Regions from separate parts of the Agrobacterium sp. SORGH_AS 787 genome, predicted to be linked through region 2. Evidence: predicted binding sites of a transcription regulator. Region 2 holds the regulator's gene; each other region holds the start of a gene.
What was found. The regulator PhoB, encoded in region 2, activates phosphate uptake and scavenging genes when phosphate is short. The targets are predictions, from matches to a motif close to TGTCATNNANCTGTCAT.

Region 1: the regulator PhoB is predicted to act here: its motif matches at 2,430-2,446, upstream of QE435_RS14265 (DUF1045 domain-containing protein).
Region 3: the regulator PhoB is predicted to act here: its motif matches at 2,406-2,422, upstream of QE435_RS21435 (esterase-like activity of phytase family protein).
Region 4: the regulator PhoB is predicted to act here: its motif matches at 1,818-1,834, upstream of phnC (phosphonate ABC transporter ATP-binding protein).

Annotation. Positions count from the first base shown of each region.
Region 1 covers NZ_JAUTBG010000002.1:1,029,918-1,034,128, forward strand. Annotated here, with positions in the region: gene phnE (phosphonate ABC transporter, permease protein PhnE) at 71-1,045, shown strand; gene phnE (phosphonate ABC transporter, permease protein PhnE) at 1,045-2,394, shown strand; gene QE435_RS14265 (DUF1045 domain-containing protein) at 2,545-3,237, shown strand; gene QE435_RS14270 (alpha-D-ribose 1-methylphosphonate 5-triphosphate diphosphatase) at 3,230-4,211, shown strand, end outside.
Region 2 covers NZ_JAUTBG010000002.1:1,317,579-1,321,789, forward strand. Annotated here, with positions in the region: gene pstA (phosphate ABC transporter permease PstA) at 1-464, shown strand, start outside; gene pstB (phosphate ABC transporter ATP-binding protein PstB) at 536-1,351, shown strand; gene phoU (phosphate signaling complex protein PhoU) at 1,443-2,159, shown strand; gene phoB (phosphate regulon transcriptional regulator PhoB) at 2,182-2,865, shown strand; gene QE435_RS15655 (hypothetical protein) at 3,055-3,177, opposite strand; gene QE435_RS15660 (hypothetical protein) at 3,229-3,366, opposite strand; gene QE435_RS15665 (GcrA family cell cycle regulator) at 3,485-4,021, opposite strand.
Region 3 covers NZ_JAUTBG010000002.1:2,510,318-2,514,528, forward strand. Annotated here, with positions in the region: gene recG (ATP-dependent DNA helicase RecG) at 1-463, shown strand, start outside; gene QE435_RS21430 (hypothetical protein) at 469-735, shown strand; gene QE435_RS21435 (esterase-like activity of phytase family protein) at 796-2,283, opposite strand; gene QE435_RS21440 (aminodeoxychorismate synthase component I) at 2,466-3,620, opposite strand; gene tgt (tRNA guanosine(34) transglycosylase Tgt) at 3,642-4,211, opposite strand, start outside.
Region 4 covers NZ_JAUTBG010000002.1:1,025,493-1,029,703, reverse strand. Annotated here, with positions in the region: gene phnD (phosphonate ABC transporter substrate-binding protein) at 1-786, opposite strand, end outside; gene phnC (phosphonate ABC transporter ATP-binding protein) at 884-1,759, opposite strand; gene QE435_RS14240 (DapH/DapD/GlmU-related protein) at 1,873-2,490, opposite strand; gene phnL (phosphonate C-P lyase system protein PhnL) at 2,487-3,194, opposite strand; gene phnK (phosphonate C-P lyase system protein PhnK) at 3,196-3,972, opposite strand; gene QE435_RS14225 (alpha-D-ribose 1-methylphosphonate 5-phosphate C-P-lyase PhnJ) at 3,969-4,211, opposite strand, start outside.

The DNA of each region.
Region 1 (4,211 bases), 290 kb from region 2:
GCTGAAACGGTGAATGAGAGCAGCGGTGAACGCATCGTCACCCACATGCTCTGGCAAGGAACACAAAGATATGGCCAGCACGCCAATCACGCCAGATACGTTGAGCGAGGCCTCGAAGAAGGTCATGCAGCACTACCAGCAACAGCTGGTCACGCGGCGTATCTACACCGGCATCGCCATTGTCGTCTTTCTCGCGCTGCTTTTTGCTTCGCTCGATTTCGCCAACAGCGCCAATTCCGGCAAGTTTTTCGAGCGGCTGCCCTATTTCTTCGATTTTATGAAGACCTTCCTGCCGAACAGTCCGATGGAAGTCGTTCGCGCCATGTTCGACCTGCCGTCACCCTATGCCGATGGCTCGCTGAAATACGACTATGTCTCGGAGCGGGTCTATATCGGCGACGGGTTTTATATTCCGCATTTTTTCTATCAGCTGATGATCACGCTGAACATCGCGCTGGTTTCGACGCTGATCGGTACCGCCTTCGCCTTCATGCTGTGCTTTTTCGCCTCCACCAATCTCGTTGGCGCCGGTGCCGTGCGTTTTGTCGTGAGACGCCTGATGGAAGTGATGCGCGCCTTTCCCGAGATCGTCGTCGCCGGATTGCTGACCGCCATTCTTTCGCTCGGCCCTATTGCCGCCATCGTTGCCATCACCATCCACACCGTTGGCGCGCTCGGAAAGCTTTTCTTTGAAGTCGTCGAAAATGCCGATATGAAGCCGGATGAGGGGTTGCGGGCATCGGGTGCCAACTGGCTGGAGCGCGTGCGCTTTGCCATCGTGCCACAGGTTCTGCCGAATTTCGTCTCCTATGCGTTGCTGCGCGCCGAAATCAATGTGCGCGCTTCCACCATCATCGGTGCTGTCGGTGGCGGTGGCATCGGCGAGGTCTTCCGCCTGGCGATCGGCAACGATCACGCCGCAAAAACCTATGCCATCATCATCATGCTGCTGATCACCATCATCGCCGTTGACCAGTTTTCCGGCTGGCTGCGCCGCAGGCTGATCGGCCATCAATCCTTTGAATTCGGACGGGGAGCGGCCTGATGTCCACCAGCATTGTCATCAATGGTGCCGATCGCGAACGTCTTCTTTCGCAATATCCGCAGGTCTTCCAGCAGAGCTTTTTGCGCCGCTACGGACTGTTTCTCGGCCTTGTCGCAGCCGTCGCCTATCTCATCATCTGCTTCTTCGCCTTCAATGTCGGTCCGGCCTTGATGAATGGCCGATGGGACCGCGCTTCCAGCTACATTCAGGACTGGTATTCCTGGCGCGCCCAGCCGCGCCTTCGTTTCGCGGATGGCAAGGTCGTGCCGCAATGGACGAGCCGCGGACAGTATCCCGCTAACGCCAGTATCAGCTGGTTGCAGCCGCTGCCGGATGGCGGATATAGCGTGATCTATGGCGGCCAGCAGAACCGAATCGATATCACGCCAACGCAGGCCGATGTTTATATCGACGGCAAGCTCTATCCGGTGACAATAGGCGCAGACCGCGTCACAGCCCCCGCGGGATCGCCCGTGCAGATCCGTCAGGACGAAAACAAGGTTGTTGTCGAATATGGGTTTGCCGGTCAGGCGGAAATCCGCACCTCGCAACTTTACGTCCAGCGCCGCTTCCTCGGTTGGGCCAATTTCTTCTTCGACACACGCTCGCAGTTCTGGGGTAAGAGCTGGGGGGAACTCGCCTCGCTCGCCCTCTGGCAACCCCGCGTCGATCCAGCGCAGTCCAACATCTCCAAAATGGTCGATGACTTCCTGGGCAACGATGCCTGGCAGCATGAGGATATTCTCTCCAAGCTGTTGCAGACGCTCGTCATGGCCTTCCTTGGCACACTTCTCGGAACGCTCTTCGCTTTCCCTCTGGCATTTATCGCCGCTCGTAACATCACTGCCAATAAGGCGGCGAATTGGGGCATGAAGCGGCTCTTCGATTTCCTGCGCTCCATCGACATGCTGATCTGGGCGCTGTTCTTTACCCGGAGCTTTGGTCCCGGACCGATCCCCGGCATCGCGGCGATCTTCTTCACCGATACAGGCGCGCTCGGAAAGGTTTATGCCGAGGCGCTGGAGAATGTTGATGATAAGCAGCGTGAGGGCGTGAAGTCGGTCGGCGCCTCGCCGGTCATCGTCAATCGCTACGGCGTCATTCCGCAGGTGCTGCCGGTATTCATCTCGCAGTCTCTCTATTTCTGGGAAAGCAACACGCGCTCGGCCACCGTTATCGGTGCGGTCGGCGCAGGCGGTATCGGTCTCAAATTGCTGGAGGCCATGCGCACCAATCAGGACTGGGACAAGGTCGCCTATATGGTGCTGCTGATCCTCATCGTCGTCTTCCTGTTCGACAATATGTCGAATGCGATCCGCTCTCGCCTCATCGGTAAAACGCACCATTAAATATGAGACTGATATCCGGCGAATTTCTCTCCCGATATCATCATTCTGTCATGGAAAAGGTCTACCCCGCACATCTGACCTTGCGGGGCCGAGACGAGTCGTCTCAAATGGCGCTTCCGCTGTTTTCATGACGTTTGAAAGTGCGACCCCGTGCGCTACGCAATCTATTTTACGCCTCCCGCCACCGATCCGCTCACTGAGACGGCATCGCGGTGGCTGGGGCGCAACGCCTTTTCTGACGAGGTGTTAGACGACTATGCCGACTTCGCAGGTGTCACCGAAGATCCAAGGCGCTATGGTTTTCACGCCACGCTGAAAGCGCCCTTCGAACTTGCCGAAGACAGAAGCGAAGCAGAACTGTTGGAGGCATTTTCAGCTTTCGCAGCCTCACAAGTCGCCTTCGATATTCCCGAAATCGTCATCGGTTCTCTCGGGCCATTCTTCGCCTTGGTTCCTGCCACACTCCATCAACCGCTTCAGGATTTCACCGCCGAGGTGGTGACGCATTTCGAACCTTTCCGCGCGCCGCTTTCCGAGCGCGACATCGCCCGTCGCAAGCCCGAAACGCTGAGCGAAAGCCAGCGCGCCAATCTTCATCGGTGGGGCTATCCTTACGTCATGGACGATTTTCGCTTCCACATGACCCTGACTGGGCCGGTGAGTGAAGGGCGCAGGCAAGAGATGGCGGATATTCTCACCAAGACATTTACCGGCTTCATTCATCGCCCGCTGACGATTTCCGGCCTTGGCCTTTTCGTTGAAAAGCAGCGGGGTGAGGCCTTCACCGTTCATAGCTGGCAGCCACTGGCTGCTCCCAATACGAAAGATGTCCGAAATGGCTGAACATGTCCTATCCAATGCGCGCATCGTGCTGTCCGACGATGTCGTCCAAGGCTCCGTCCTGATCCGCGATGGCGTGATTGCCGATATCAGCGAGGGTGAATCGAAAACGGGCGAAGATTTCGGCGGCGACTATCTGATTCCCGGCCTCGTCGAACTGCACACCGACCATCTGGAGCAGCATTATTCCCCGCGCCCGGGTGTGACCTGGGACAAGATCGCCGCCATTCAGGCGCATGATGCGCAGGTCGCATCGTCAGGCATCACAACCGTTTTCGATTGCCTGCGTCTTGGCTCGGACGAGGATGGCGGCTTTGCGCGCGGCGAAATGCGCGACATGGCCAATGCCATCGAAAAAGCCAAGGGTGAAGATCGTCTTCGCTCCGATCACCTGCTGCATCTGCGCTGCGAAGTCGCCTCCGCCGACGTGCTGGAGCATTTCGAAGACTTCGAAAACGATCCGCATGTGCGGCTGATCTCGCTGATGGACCATTCCCCGGGCCAGCGTCAGTTCCAGACGATGGATCAGTACGTCATGTTCTATCAAAAGAAGCGTGGCTTGAGCGACGAAGCCTTCAAGGCCTTTGTCGATCGACGCGTTTCCGCCTCGCAAAAATTCTCCGGCAAGCACCGTGATTATCTGTCGGCCCGCTGCGCCGAACGCGGCATCACCGTTGCCAGCCATGACGATGCGACGGAAGCCCATGTTGAGGAGGCCATCGTCCACGGCGTGCGTCTTGCCGAATTCCCGACCAGCGTCGAAGCCGCCAAGGCGTCCCACACCGCTGGCATGAGCGTGCTGATGGGCGCCCCGAACATCGTTCGCGGAAAATCCCATTCCGGCAATATTGCTGCACGCGATCTCGCCGAACTCGGCGTTCTCGATGTGCTGTCGTCGGACTACGTACCCTTCAGCCTGCTCTATGCGCCCTTCCTGCTGGCCGATCAGGTGGAAGGCATCACCCTTCCCAAGGCTC
Region 2 (4,211 bases):
TGGGCTTCCCGCGCTCTGCCTCGCTGGTGGGCGGTCTGGTGCTGACACTGATGACGCTGCCGACCATCATCATCGCAACGCGCGCTGCCTTGAAAGCCGTGCCGCCTTCGATCCGCGCAGCGGCGCTTGGTCTTGGTGCCTCGAAGATGCAGACTATCTTCCACCACGTGCTGCCGCTGGCCATGCCCGGTATCCTGACCGGCACCATCATCGGCCTTGCCCACGCGCTTGGCGAAACCGCGCCGCTTCTTCTCATCGGCATGGTGGCCTTCGTGGCGAATTACCCGACGACCCCGCTCGATCCTGCAACGGCCCTGCCGGTTCAGATCTATATGTGGGCGAACGAAGCCGAGCGCGCCTTTGTCGAAAGAACATCTGGCGCTATCATCATCCTGCTTATGTTCCTCCTGGTGATGAATGTGGGCGCAATCCTGCTGCGTCGCCGCTTCGAACGGCGCTGGTAAAGCATTTCGAGGAAAAGTGGATACCGGTTTTCCATCTGGAAATGCGATAAGAACCAAGGGAGAACGGAACAATGAACATGTTGTCGGAAGCAGCAGTTGAAAAGGCGCTGGACAAGAAAATGAATGAAGTTTCCCATAAGATGATCGGCAAGGACGTTTCCGTTTACTACGGCGAGAAGCGCGCCCTTTACGATGTGAACCTCAACGTTCGCGAGAACACGGTGACGGCTCTTATCGGCCCGTCGGGCTGCGGCAAGTCCACCTTCCTGCGCACGCTGAACCGCATGAACGACACGATCGACGGCTGCCGCGTGACCGGTCAGATCACGCTTGACGGTGAAGACATCTACGATCCTGCAATCGATGTGGTCGAGCTTCGCGCCCGTGTGGGCATGGTGTTCCAGAAGCCGAACCCGTTTCCGAAGTCGATCTATGAAAACATCGCCTATGGCCCGCGCATTCACGGTCTTGCCCGCAACAAGGCGGATATGGACCAGATCGTCGAGTCCAGCCTGCAAAAGGCGGGTCTCTGGAACGAGGCCAAGGATCGTCTGCACGAATCCGGCACCGGCCTTTCCGGTGGCCAGCAGCAGCGCCTGTGCATCGCGCGCGCCGTCGCCGTCTCGCCGGAAGTCATCCTTATGGATGAGCCATGCTCTGCGCTCGACCCGATCGCGACCGCCAAGGTGGAAGAACTGATCCACGAGCTTCGCGCCAACTACACCATCGTCATCGTGACCCACTCGATGCAGCAGGCCGCTCGCGTTTCACAGCGCACCGCCATGTTCCACCTCGGCCACCTTGTTGAGGAGAACGATACGGACAAGATGTTCACCAACCCGGATGATCAGCGCACCCAGGACTACATTATGGGCCGGTTCGGCTGATCCTGCTGTCGCTTGCGCATCACACTGCGCCCGTCGCTCGAGCCGTTGAGAAGGCTTGCGACAGGGCGTCTCGAAACTGGAGACCACGAACATGCCGACACATTCCCACATCATGTCAGCCTATGACGAGGAGCTGAAGTTCCTCAGCCGCCGGATCGCCGAAATGGGCGGGTTGGCCGAGCAGATGTGCGCCGATGCCGTGCGCGCGCTCGTCAATTCCGATGCGGCGCTGGCGCAGAAAGTCATCTCGGACGATACGATCCTCGATCACGCCGAGCGTGAAATCGGCGACAAGGCGATCGTCACCATCGCCAAGCGCCAGCCGATGGCAGCAGACCTTCGTGAAATCATCGGGTCGTTGCGCATTGCCGCGGACCTCGAGCGTGTCGGCGATCTCGGCAAAAACACCGCCAAGCGTGTGATTGCGGTTGCTGGCACAGGCGTTCCGCGCAAGCTGGCGCGCGGCCTTGAGCATCTGTCGGAACTGGCGCTGGTGCAGTTGAAGGAAGTGCTGGACGTCTACTCCACGCGCTCGGCGGAAAAGGCCCAGGCCATCCGCGAGCGCGACGAGGAAATCGACGCCATGTACACCTCGCTGTTCCGCGAGCTTCTGACCTACATGATGGAAGATCCACGCAACATCACCACCTGCACGCATCTTCTGTTCTGCGCCAAGAACATCGAGCGCGTCGGCGACCACGCCACCAACATTGCCGAGACCATCTACTACATGACCACCGGCAGCCAGCCGGCGGGTGAGCGTCCGAAGGACGATAGTTCCAACACGCTCGGCGCTGTGACCGAGTAAGCGACAGATAGGATCTGGAGCCATGGTGCCGAAAATCGCCGTTGTCGAAGATGAGGAGGCGCTGAGCGTCCTCCTCCGTTACAATCTCGAATCCGAAGGCTATGATGTCGACACCATTCCGCGTGGCGACGAGGCCGAAATCCGCCTTCAGGAGCGCACGCCGGATCTTCTGATCCTCGACTGGATGTTGCCTGGCGTCTCCGGCATCGAGCTTTGCCGCCGCCTGCGCATGCGTCCGGAGACAGAGCGTTTGCCGATCATCATGCTGACGGCTCGTGGCGAGGAAAGCGAACGGGTTCGGGGCTTGGCAACGGGCGCGGACGACTATGTCGTCAAGCCCTTCTCGACACCGGAGTTGATGGCACGCGTCAAGGCGATGCTGCGCCGCGCCAAGCCAGAGGTTCTGTCCTCCGTGCTGAAATGCGGCGATATCGAACTCGACCGCGAGACGCACCGCGTTCACCGCAAGAGCCGCGAAGTCCGTCTTGGACCAACCGAATTCCGCCTGCTGGAGTTCCTCATGACCTCGCCCGGCCGTGTGTTCTCCCGTTCCCAGCTTCTCGATGGCGTCTGGGGACACGATATCTATGTGGATGAACGCACGGTGGACGTTCATGTCGGCCGCCTGCGTAAGGCGCTGAATTTCTCCAGCATGCAGGATGTCATCCGCACCGTTCGCGGCGCGGGCTATTCCATGGAAGCTTGATCGTCTCGGGGCGCTTAACCCGATGGTGAAGTGCACCGATCCTGTGGCGCCGGACTTGCTGGCGTCACATGAATGATGACGGGATGGGATATCGCGCGGCGTCTATCTCGTCCTGCGACAGCGGGCTGTGTCTCAGCACGTCCAGATAGTTGGCCATGGTTCGGGTGCCGTAGCTGTCTTTGATGGCGCTCAGCGCGAGTAGTCATTCGATCCAGAGAAACAGCGGGCTGTGCTTTCCCGAAACTCCAGCTCGCGGTCGCGCACCAACTCGCCTGCAACGATGGATATCAACTGGAACGCGGCATCGTCCATGTCCGTGGCTTCACGACGCCAATACTCTTCCCCGCGCTCCTCGCAAATCAGTCAGTAGCGTCCGCGTCGGCATTCGACATAGACGGTTGCGTCTCCGCACCGGCGACGCGGGATCGGCGGGAATGGCGTGTCGACGGCTTTTGCCCACAGTGTCGAGATATAGTCGTCCAGCATATCGATCGCATCCATGACGATAGTCTGGGCACAATCGCTGCTGCGGGCAAGTTTTGATTATTTGAGGATGGGGGAGACGGGCCAACAAAAAAAGCGGACCGAAGCCCGCTTTCTGTAATCGCTATGAGAGACCTTACGCCTTACGGCGTTCGCTCACCGGCTGATAAGCCATTTTCGCGTGGAACTTGCAGTAGGGCGAAGCTTCGGACGCTTCGCAGCCGCAGAAATGGAAGTCGTCCTTAAGCGGGTCGCCGACAGGCCACTTGCAGGTGCGCTCGGTCAATTCCGTCAGCGTCAGGCGACGCGAAATCGGAATAACAACGTTGTTGGAAGAGCGGGCATATTCCATGGGCTCGACCGTGTCGATGTCCATATCTTCCTTGAAAGCCAGCGCACCCGTGTTACGGGCAGGTGCCGGACGGTTCGTCGCAGCGCGGGCTGGAGCCGCATAGCTCGCCGGACGCGGCGCTGCCGCCGGACGCTTGGCTGCTGGGCGCGATGTGGCGACCGTGCCACCGGCCTTGGCGCGACCCGGCAGGTTGAGGCGGTGAACCTTGCCGATGACGGCATTGCGGCTCACACCGCCTAGTTGTGCTGCGATCTGGCTTGCGCTAAGCCCTTCGGACCATAATCTCTTGAGCTTTTCTACGCGTTCGTCCGTCCAGTTCATGCCGCTTCTCCGCTCGTCGCGTTGTTCTCGGGCAGAATCCACCCACGATGCCGTGGAGTGAACCACGCGCAGGCCATTCGCCAGATTGTAGGTGACTAGTTCCGCCGCATTGCAGTCTAGTAATTGACGGTTAACCTAATCGTCGGTTGACTCCGTGACAAGAGTCGCGGGAATCATCTGGAATCGATTT
Region 3 (4,211 bases), 1.2 Mb from region 2:
TACGACTGTCGTTGAGGTCGGTGTCGATGTACCGGACGCCACAATCATGGTGATCGAACATGCCGAACGTTTCGGCCTGGCCCAGCTTCACCAGTTGCGCGGTCGTGTCGGCCGTGGCGACGAAGCTTCCACCTGCATCCTGCTTTACAAAGGTCCGCTCAGCGAAAACGGCAAGGCACGGCTTTCCATCCTCCGCGACAGCGAAGACGGCTTCCTGATTGCCGAAGAGGACCTGAAGCTGCGCGGTGAAGGCGAACTCCTCGGCACCCGTCAATCCGGCACGCCCGGCTTTCGGATAGCCAGCCTCGAGGCCCATGCGGACCTGCTGGAAATCGCCCGCAAGGACGCCGCCTATATGATCGAAAAAGACGCCGAGCTCGTGAGCGAGCGCGGCAAGAACCTGAGAACCCTGCTTTACCTCCATCGCAGGGACGAAGCGATCCGCTTCCTCCACGCAGGCTGATAGACATGACAATGACACCCAATCCGCCCCCGGCTTTCCAGAAGGGCTTTGCCCTGTGTTCGCCGGAAAACATTCTGCAACCGAAGACCTTCGCAAAGAGCGAGAAAAAGGCGATTGCCAAGGGCTTCAAGAAGCCGGGGCGCAAAAAGGCGTGGGCAGAGGCTGTGGAACAGGGCTGGAGCGTCAGGCTCGTCTATATGCGGCTCTTCGTGCCGGTCTTCCATTCCACCACCTCCGGCCCCCAAGATTTCGAAGACATCGACGACGACTAAGCCAGATAGAAAGAGCCGCGCCGAATGTCTTCGGTGCGGCTCTAAACAGATTGGTATCGCTTATTTTTTGGCGACGCCCGGCAGCGTCACGCGGAACACCTGGAACATGGTGTCCACATCGGCACCACCTTCCGCCTTGTAAGGTTTGCCCACCTGGAAACCGTCCTGCGTCAGGAAGTCGTTGTCATTGGCAACGAAGAGGAAATAGTCGTCAGGTGAGGAAGGGTCGAGGACGCTTGCAATCGACATTGCCTCCCACTTCTCCGACAGGTTGTTCTTGTCGTTCGGCGCGCCATTGTGCAGACCGAAACGAGCAAGCTCCTTGGCGTCGTTGAGATCGATGAAGTCATGCAGAACTGCTGGCTTGATCGCGCTGTCCAGAACCCCTTTTGGTGCAACCGGCTTTACATCATCGAACTCACCACCGGCAATGTCCGTGGCTCCGGAGACATCGACGAGTTCTATTTTGCGGTAGACCGATGTATCGCCCTTCAGACCCTGACCATTATTGCTGTCACGCGCCAGCATCAGGAATGCCTTGTCCGACAAGGCCAGGATCTCGCTTTGTGCCGCGACGAGCGTCTTGTCCTTGCCATCGAACTTCGGCAGCGGCACGACATATTCATGGACGAGCTTCAAATGATCGACGTCGCTCGCATCATAGACCAGTGCGCGGGTGTGGTCGCGGGTGGATGACGAATCTCCGCCATCCTGACGGGTCGCCGATTGCAGAACGGCGATAAGGTACTTGCCATCCGGGGTCAGCGACATGCCTTCCAGACCCTGATTGTTCTGACGTCCGGTTTCTGGATCCTTCGGATCAGGCTTCTTGCCGCCTTCGCCGACATTGTTGGAAGAGAAGTTGATCTCACCCTTGCGCATTGGCAGCAGCGCCTTCGGCGGCTGCGTGGCCGAGATCATCTTACCTTCTGCGGAAAAGTGATAAATATAAGGGCCATATTCATCGCTGATCAGGAAAGAGCCATCGGTCAGACGTACCACCGCCTCGGCATCGAGAGAAACCTTGCCGGTAGAAGCGAAAGGCAACACCGGTGTCGTTCCATTGGCCGGGCGCGTGCCAGCCTCTGGATCGAGGCCAGTCATGTTCTTGCCCTGCTCATCGGTCAAGAGCAGCGTATCGGCAAGGTTCGCTTGCACACCGGCTTGCTGCTTGTCAACAGGCAGGCTCGCGCCCGTTGCAGGTGTCAACGTTACGTCGATCTTGTTGATGCGCGCATTGTAATCCGTCGTGCCTTCGACATTGTAGCCACGGTCCGGCAACAGCCAGAGAGAACCGCGATAGCCATCGCCATCCTTCTTCCAACTGGTGACATCGATAGCCATGCCGGAGCCAGAGCCGAAGGTCTCGCCAAACTTGTCGCGCTGGCTGGCGGGGATCCGACCGACAGCGACCAAACCCTTGTTGGCGTAGCTAACGCCGTTTGCAGCAGCGGTGCTTTCAGCCATCGCAGCAACAGGAAAGATGAAGATCGATGCCGCCAAGGCGGCAGCAAGCCGACGGGACGCGACAGAGCGGAATGATGTCATGGAACGATATCCTTGAGAAAACAAAGAAAGACGGCCTTCCCGACAAATCCCATGACCCAGGAAGTCATGGTTTTAATCCAGGCCGGGGTGTACCCAATGCTCACAGTCTCTAAGAGCACGATATGACACTTGCATGACGGCAATGGTGTCTCTTTGTCCGCTGCTTCAAACCTTTGGCCGGCTCAGGCGAGTTTGCGTTCCCCAGCTGCAAACTTCGCCTTGAGGAGACATTCGTCATATTCCGACTGCGCAGTTGAATCGAAAACGATCCCGCCACCGACATTGAAGGTCGCCCGTCCGTCTTCAAACAGAGTGATGGTACGGATCGCCACGGAAAACCGCATGTCGCCGCTTGGCGATATCATCCCGATGGCACCGCAGTAAACGTCGCGCGGCGCGATCTCGAGATCATGAAGGATTTCCATCGCCCGCATTTTCGGCGCCCCCGTCACTGAACCGCAAGGGAAAAGTGCGGCGAAGATATCGGCAATGCTCATATCGGGTGAAAGCTTGGCGCGCACGTGGCTGACCATCTGGTGAACGGTTGGATAAGTCTCGATGTCGAACAGCTTCGGGACATCCAGCGTGCCGACTTCCGTGATCCGGGAGATATCATTGCGCAGTAGGTCAACGATCATGCGGTTTTCCGCCAGCGTCTTCTCGTCCTGCCTCATGGCTGCAATAAGAGCAGCGTCGTCTTCCGCTGACGAACCGCGTTTGACGGTGCCCTTCATCGGATGAGTTTCGATCCAGCCTTCCGCATCGACGGAAAAGAAGAGTTCGGGAGAGCGCGACAGGATCACAGGACCGCCGAGATCGATCAGCGCACCATATTTTACCGGCTGTCGGTCGATCAACGACCAGAAACCCGAAAGCGGATCGCCGTGCCACCGCCCGGTGATAGGCATGGTAAGGTTAGCCTGGTAACAATCTCCCTGGCGCAAATGCTGGTGCAATCTATTGAACTGCTGCTCGTATTCAGTGAACGACCAAGACGGTTTGAGATCACTCAAAAATTCATCGGATGCCATGATATTCAATGGCTTGGAAACTTCTGAAGTGCCACCGTTCGGCGACTTGAAGACGCCAAACCACAGGAGCGGGGTCTGTCGCCTTCCCTCTGCGAGAGGTGCAAGCTTCGGCTCGAAGAGGTAACCGGCCTCATAGGACATGTAGCCGGCTAAATACTTACCTTCAGCCCTCGCCGCTTGCATCCGTTCAAGGGCAGGAAAGAACGCGTCCACCTCATGCGCAGCGATGATCTCCTCCGGCTCCGTAAACAATGTCACGGTGCCGGTCGTATCGTCACGAAAAAGAACGTATGGCGCGTTCAGCATTCAGCTATCCGATGATGATTGTCACACCGGATCGATATCGCCTTTCGCCCACATTTCAATGGTCTCCGCGTAGAAATCCGCAAAGCGACCTTCTTCGATCGATTTGCGAATCCCCTGCATCAACTCCTGATAATAGGCGAGATTGTGCCAGGACAAAAGCATGCCGCCGAGCGCTTCATTGGAACGCACCAAGTGGTGCAGATAGGCACGCGAGTAATCGCGCGATGCCGGGCAATTGGACTGCTCGTCCAGCGGACGCATGTCTTCGGCGTGGCGAGCATTGCGGATATTCACCCTGCCCCGACGGGTGAAGGCGAGACCGTGGCGGCCCGAACGGGTTGGCATGACACAGTCGAACATGTCGATGCCACGTGCCACCGACTTCAAAATGTCGTCCGGCGTGCCGACGCCCATCAGGTAACGCGGCTTTTCCGTCGGCAAAACCGGCAACGTCGTGTCCAGCATCGCAAGCATCACATCCTGCGGTTCGCCGACAGCGAGGCCACCAACCGCATACCCCTTGAGATCGAGCTGCTTCAGGCCTTCGGCAGAGCGGATGCGCAAATCCGGCTGGTCGCCACCCTGAACGAT
Region 4 (4,211 bases), 290 kb from region 2:
GGGCAGGTCGAGGAAGAAAGCTTCGATCTTCTGCTTCATCGGCTCACCAACCTTGTTGGCAACCATCAGCGGGCCGTTCGGGATCAGCGGCGACTTCCAGACTTCGACGATATCGTCCATATCGAGGTTGCCCTTGGCGACCATCTGGTGAAGATTGCCGGAGCTGTAGCCTTCTTCCCACTTGCCAACGCCGGAGCCGAAGGTGGTGCCGACATCGAACTTCTTGTCGAGGACGGCGAGAACGAGGTTCTCGTGACCGCCACCAAAGCCGGTTTCAGAGAAGTATTCCTTGACCGGCTTGCCGGTTTCCTTCGGCAGGGCGACGTTCGGGATGAGGTAGCCGGAGGTGGAGTCCGGATCGGCAAAGCCGAGCTTCTTGCCCTTGGCATCTGCGAGCGTCTTGATGCCGGAATCCTTGCGGGCAACCATGATCGTGTAATAGCCGCTGGAGCCGTCAGCGCCGGTATAGGTCAGGATCGGATCGACAGCCTTCGGGTCCTGAATAGCGATCTTGGCGTAGGACGACGCGCCCATGGAAGCGATATCGATGGTGCCGCCGAGCAGACCCTGGATGACGCCGTTATAGTCCGGCGACGGGAAGAGCTGAACCTGCTCAACACCGGTTGCAGCCTTCAGACCATCGGCGACGCACTGTGCGTTGCGCAGCTGGTCGTTGGAGTTTTCGCCGCCATCGAGGCCGATACGCAGAACCTTGACGTCCTGAGCCAGAGCCGAACCGGCCAGAAGGCCAAGTGCGACCGCCGAAAGAAGAGCTTTCTTCAACATGGATTTATCTCCGTTTTTCCGGCGAGCCGGAGTTTGATACGACATGGAATGTGGTATTGGGCGCCCCTGACGCGGGCGGATCGATGCTGTGCAGTCCTTACAGTCCAGCCATGGAAAGAGGCTTGGGAGCAGAAGCTTCAGGACCGGCAGATGGGTGTTGGGCGCGCGCAGTCAGCTCCGCGCCTTCAATGGTGATGCTGGTCGACGTCATGGTTTCGTCGATGCCGGCACCTTGAGAATCGGTGCCGTAGATTTCCTTGACCGCGCGGGCATCGAGCTCGGCGGGTGTGCCGTCGAAGACGACGCGACCGGCTGCCATGCCGATGATGCGCTCACAATAATTGCGCGCCGTATCGAGCGTATGAAGGTTGGTGATGACGGTAATGCCTTCGCGCTCATTGATATCGCGCAGCGCGTCCATGACGATCTTGGCATTGAGCGGATCGAGCGAAGCAATGGGCTCGTCGGCAAGCAGCATGCGCGGCGATTGCATCAGCGCACGTGCGATCGCCACACGCTGCTGCTGGCCACCCGACAGCGTGCCCGCGGGCTGCATCGCCACATGCTCGATCCCCAGACGCTCAAGCGCTGAAATCGCCATCAACCGCTCTTCGGTGGTGAAGATGCTGAGCAGGCTCAAGACCGTGGAGCGGTGATTGAGACGGCCGAGCATGACATTGGTCAAAACGTCGAGACGGGGAACGAGGTTGAACTGCTGGAAGATCATGGCGCAATCGCGCTGCCAGCGGCGCAAGGCGGCGCCACGAAGCGAGGAAACCTCGAGATCGCCGAAATGAATGGAGCCGGATGTCGGATCGACCAGACGGTTGATCATCCGCAGCAGGGTGGATTTGCCCGCACCCGAACGTCCAATGACGCCGACCATCTGGCCCTGGGGAATGTCGAGCGTCACGCTGTCCACGGCGGTCGATTTGCCGAAGCGGCGCGTTACCTGCTTGAGTTGAAAAGTCATAGGCCAAATCCAGTCTCGTTATTTCGGATTCGGCCTATCAGGGATGCGTGAAGCACGAATGTCAGTTTGATGAAGAAATTGTTACAAGGCTGACGTTAGGGAGATCCGCGCCCTTATCCGTCATACTTGGCGAGAAACGCGTCCGCTTCGAGCGACCGGAAATCATCGAGAGCGGCGCGAAGCCTCGCGTGATCCCAATCCCACCAGGCCAGCCGGTCCATGCGCTCGCCGACCTCTTCCGAAAAGCGGCGACGGATCAGCTTTGCAGGGACGCCGCCGACAATGGTGTAGGGCGCGACGTCCTTCGAAACCACGGCACCGGCCCCGACGACGGCGCCATTGCCGATGGTGACGCCGGGCAGGATGGTCGCGCCGTGTCCGATCCAGACATCGTGGCCGATGACGACGCGTCTGGCGCGTCTTGCCGCGAAAAACTCCGTCTCGTCCTCCGCATCGTCCCAATAATTATGGGCGCGATAGGTGAAGTGGTGCAGCGTTGCCCGCGACATGGGATGATTGGTGGCGTTGATGCGCACCGAGGCGGCGATGTTGACGAACTTGCCGATGGTGGCGCACCAGACGGCACCGTCCTGCATGATGTAGGAGTAATCGTCCATCTCCACCTCTTCGATACGGCAGCGCTCCGACACTTCGGTGTAACGGCCGAGCTTGGAGTTTGTGACGCGGGCGGTTTCGTGGATGACGGGTTCAAGGCCGACTTTGACACTCATGCTGCAATCTTTCTGGGCGAGAACTGCGAAACGTCGAGAATGCGGTCGGCGACGGCCTCACGCACTTCCTCATCGTGGAAAATGCCGAGCAGCGCTGTCCCTTCGGCTTTCTTTTGCCGGATCATTTCCACCACCACCTTGCGGTTGGCGGCATCGAGCGACGCCGTCGGTTCGTCCAGCAGCAGGATGGCATGGTCGGTGATGAAGCCGCGCGCGATGTTGACGCGCTGCTGTTCGCCGCCGGAAAAGGTCGCGGGCGGAAGAGACCATAATTCACGCGGCAGGTTGAGCTTCGACAGCAACTCCCCTGCCCGTTCGCGTGCTTCTTCAACCGGTACTTTGCGGGCGAGCAGCGGTTCGGCGACGACATCGACAGCGGCGACGCGCGGAACGGTGCGCAGGAACTGGCTGACATAGCCAAGGCTGCGGTGACGGACTTCCAGAACGGTGCGGGGTGCGGCGCTGCCGATATCGACCATCTGCCCCTCATGCTTGATGAGGATCTGGCCGCTGTCGATGGCATAGTTGCCGTAGAGCATCTTGAGGATCGAACTTTTGCCGATCCCCGAAGGCCCACCAAGCACGACGCATTCGCCCGCCTGGACGGAGAAGTTCACATTGCGCACGACGGGCAGTTCGATCCCGTCACGCAGATGCATGGTGAAGCTTTTGAAGACTTCCGAAACGATGAGAGGGGTCGGCATGTCACACCTGCAGGATCGAGGAAACGAGGAGCTGGGTATAGGGCTCGCGCGGGTCATCCAGCACGCGGTCGGTCAAGCCATGCTCGATGACGTTGCCACCCTTCATCACCATCATGCGGTGCGACAGGAGGCGCGCCACCGCGAGGTCGTGGGTGACGACGATGACGGAAAGGCCGAGATCGTTGACGAGACCGCGAACGAGATCGAGAAGCCTCGCCTGGACCGAGACATCCAGACCGCCGGTCGGCTCGTCCATGAAGACGAGGCGCGGCGAGGTGACGAGATTGCGGGCGATCTGCAGGCGCTGGCGCATGCCGCCGGAAAAGGCGCGCGGCTGGTCATCGATGCGATCGGTGCCGATCTCGACCCGCTCCAGCCATTCGCTGGCGGTGTTGCGGATATTGCCGTAATGCCGGTTGCCCACCGCCATCAGCCGTTCACCGACATTGGCACCGGCAGACACCGTCATGCGCAGGCCATCAGCCGGATTCTGGTGAACGAAGCCCCAGTCGGTACGCATCAGGAAACGGCGTTCGGCTTCTCCCATATGGTAGAGATCGCGCAAAGAACCATCGCGCATGCGGTATTCGACGCTGCCTGTGGTCGGCATCAGCCGGGTGGAGATGCAGTTCAGCAGCGTGGTCTTGCCGGAGCCGGATTCACCGACGATCGCAAGAACCTCTCCCGGCCAAAGATCGAAGGAGACGTTGCGGCACCCGGCACGGTCGCCATAATATTTGGAAACATCACGGACTTTCAACAGGGGTTGGTCGCTCATTCTGCGGCCTCCTTCACTTCATCGGCCAGCAGATGGCCACGATGGCCATGGGCGCGGCGGTCTTCGCAATGATCGGTATCCGAGCAGACGAACATGCGCCCGCCCCGATCGTCTAGGATGACTTCATCGAGATAGACGTTGTCTGCGCCGCAAAGCGCACAGGGCTTGTCAAAGGCCTGGATCTCGAAGGGGTGATCGTCGAAATCGAGGCTGACGACTTCGGTATAGGGCGGCACCGC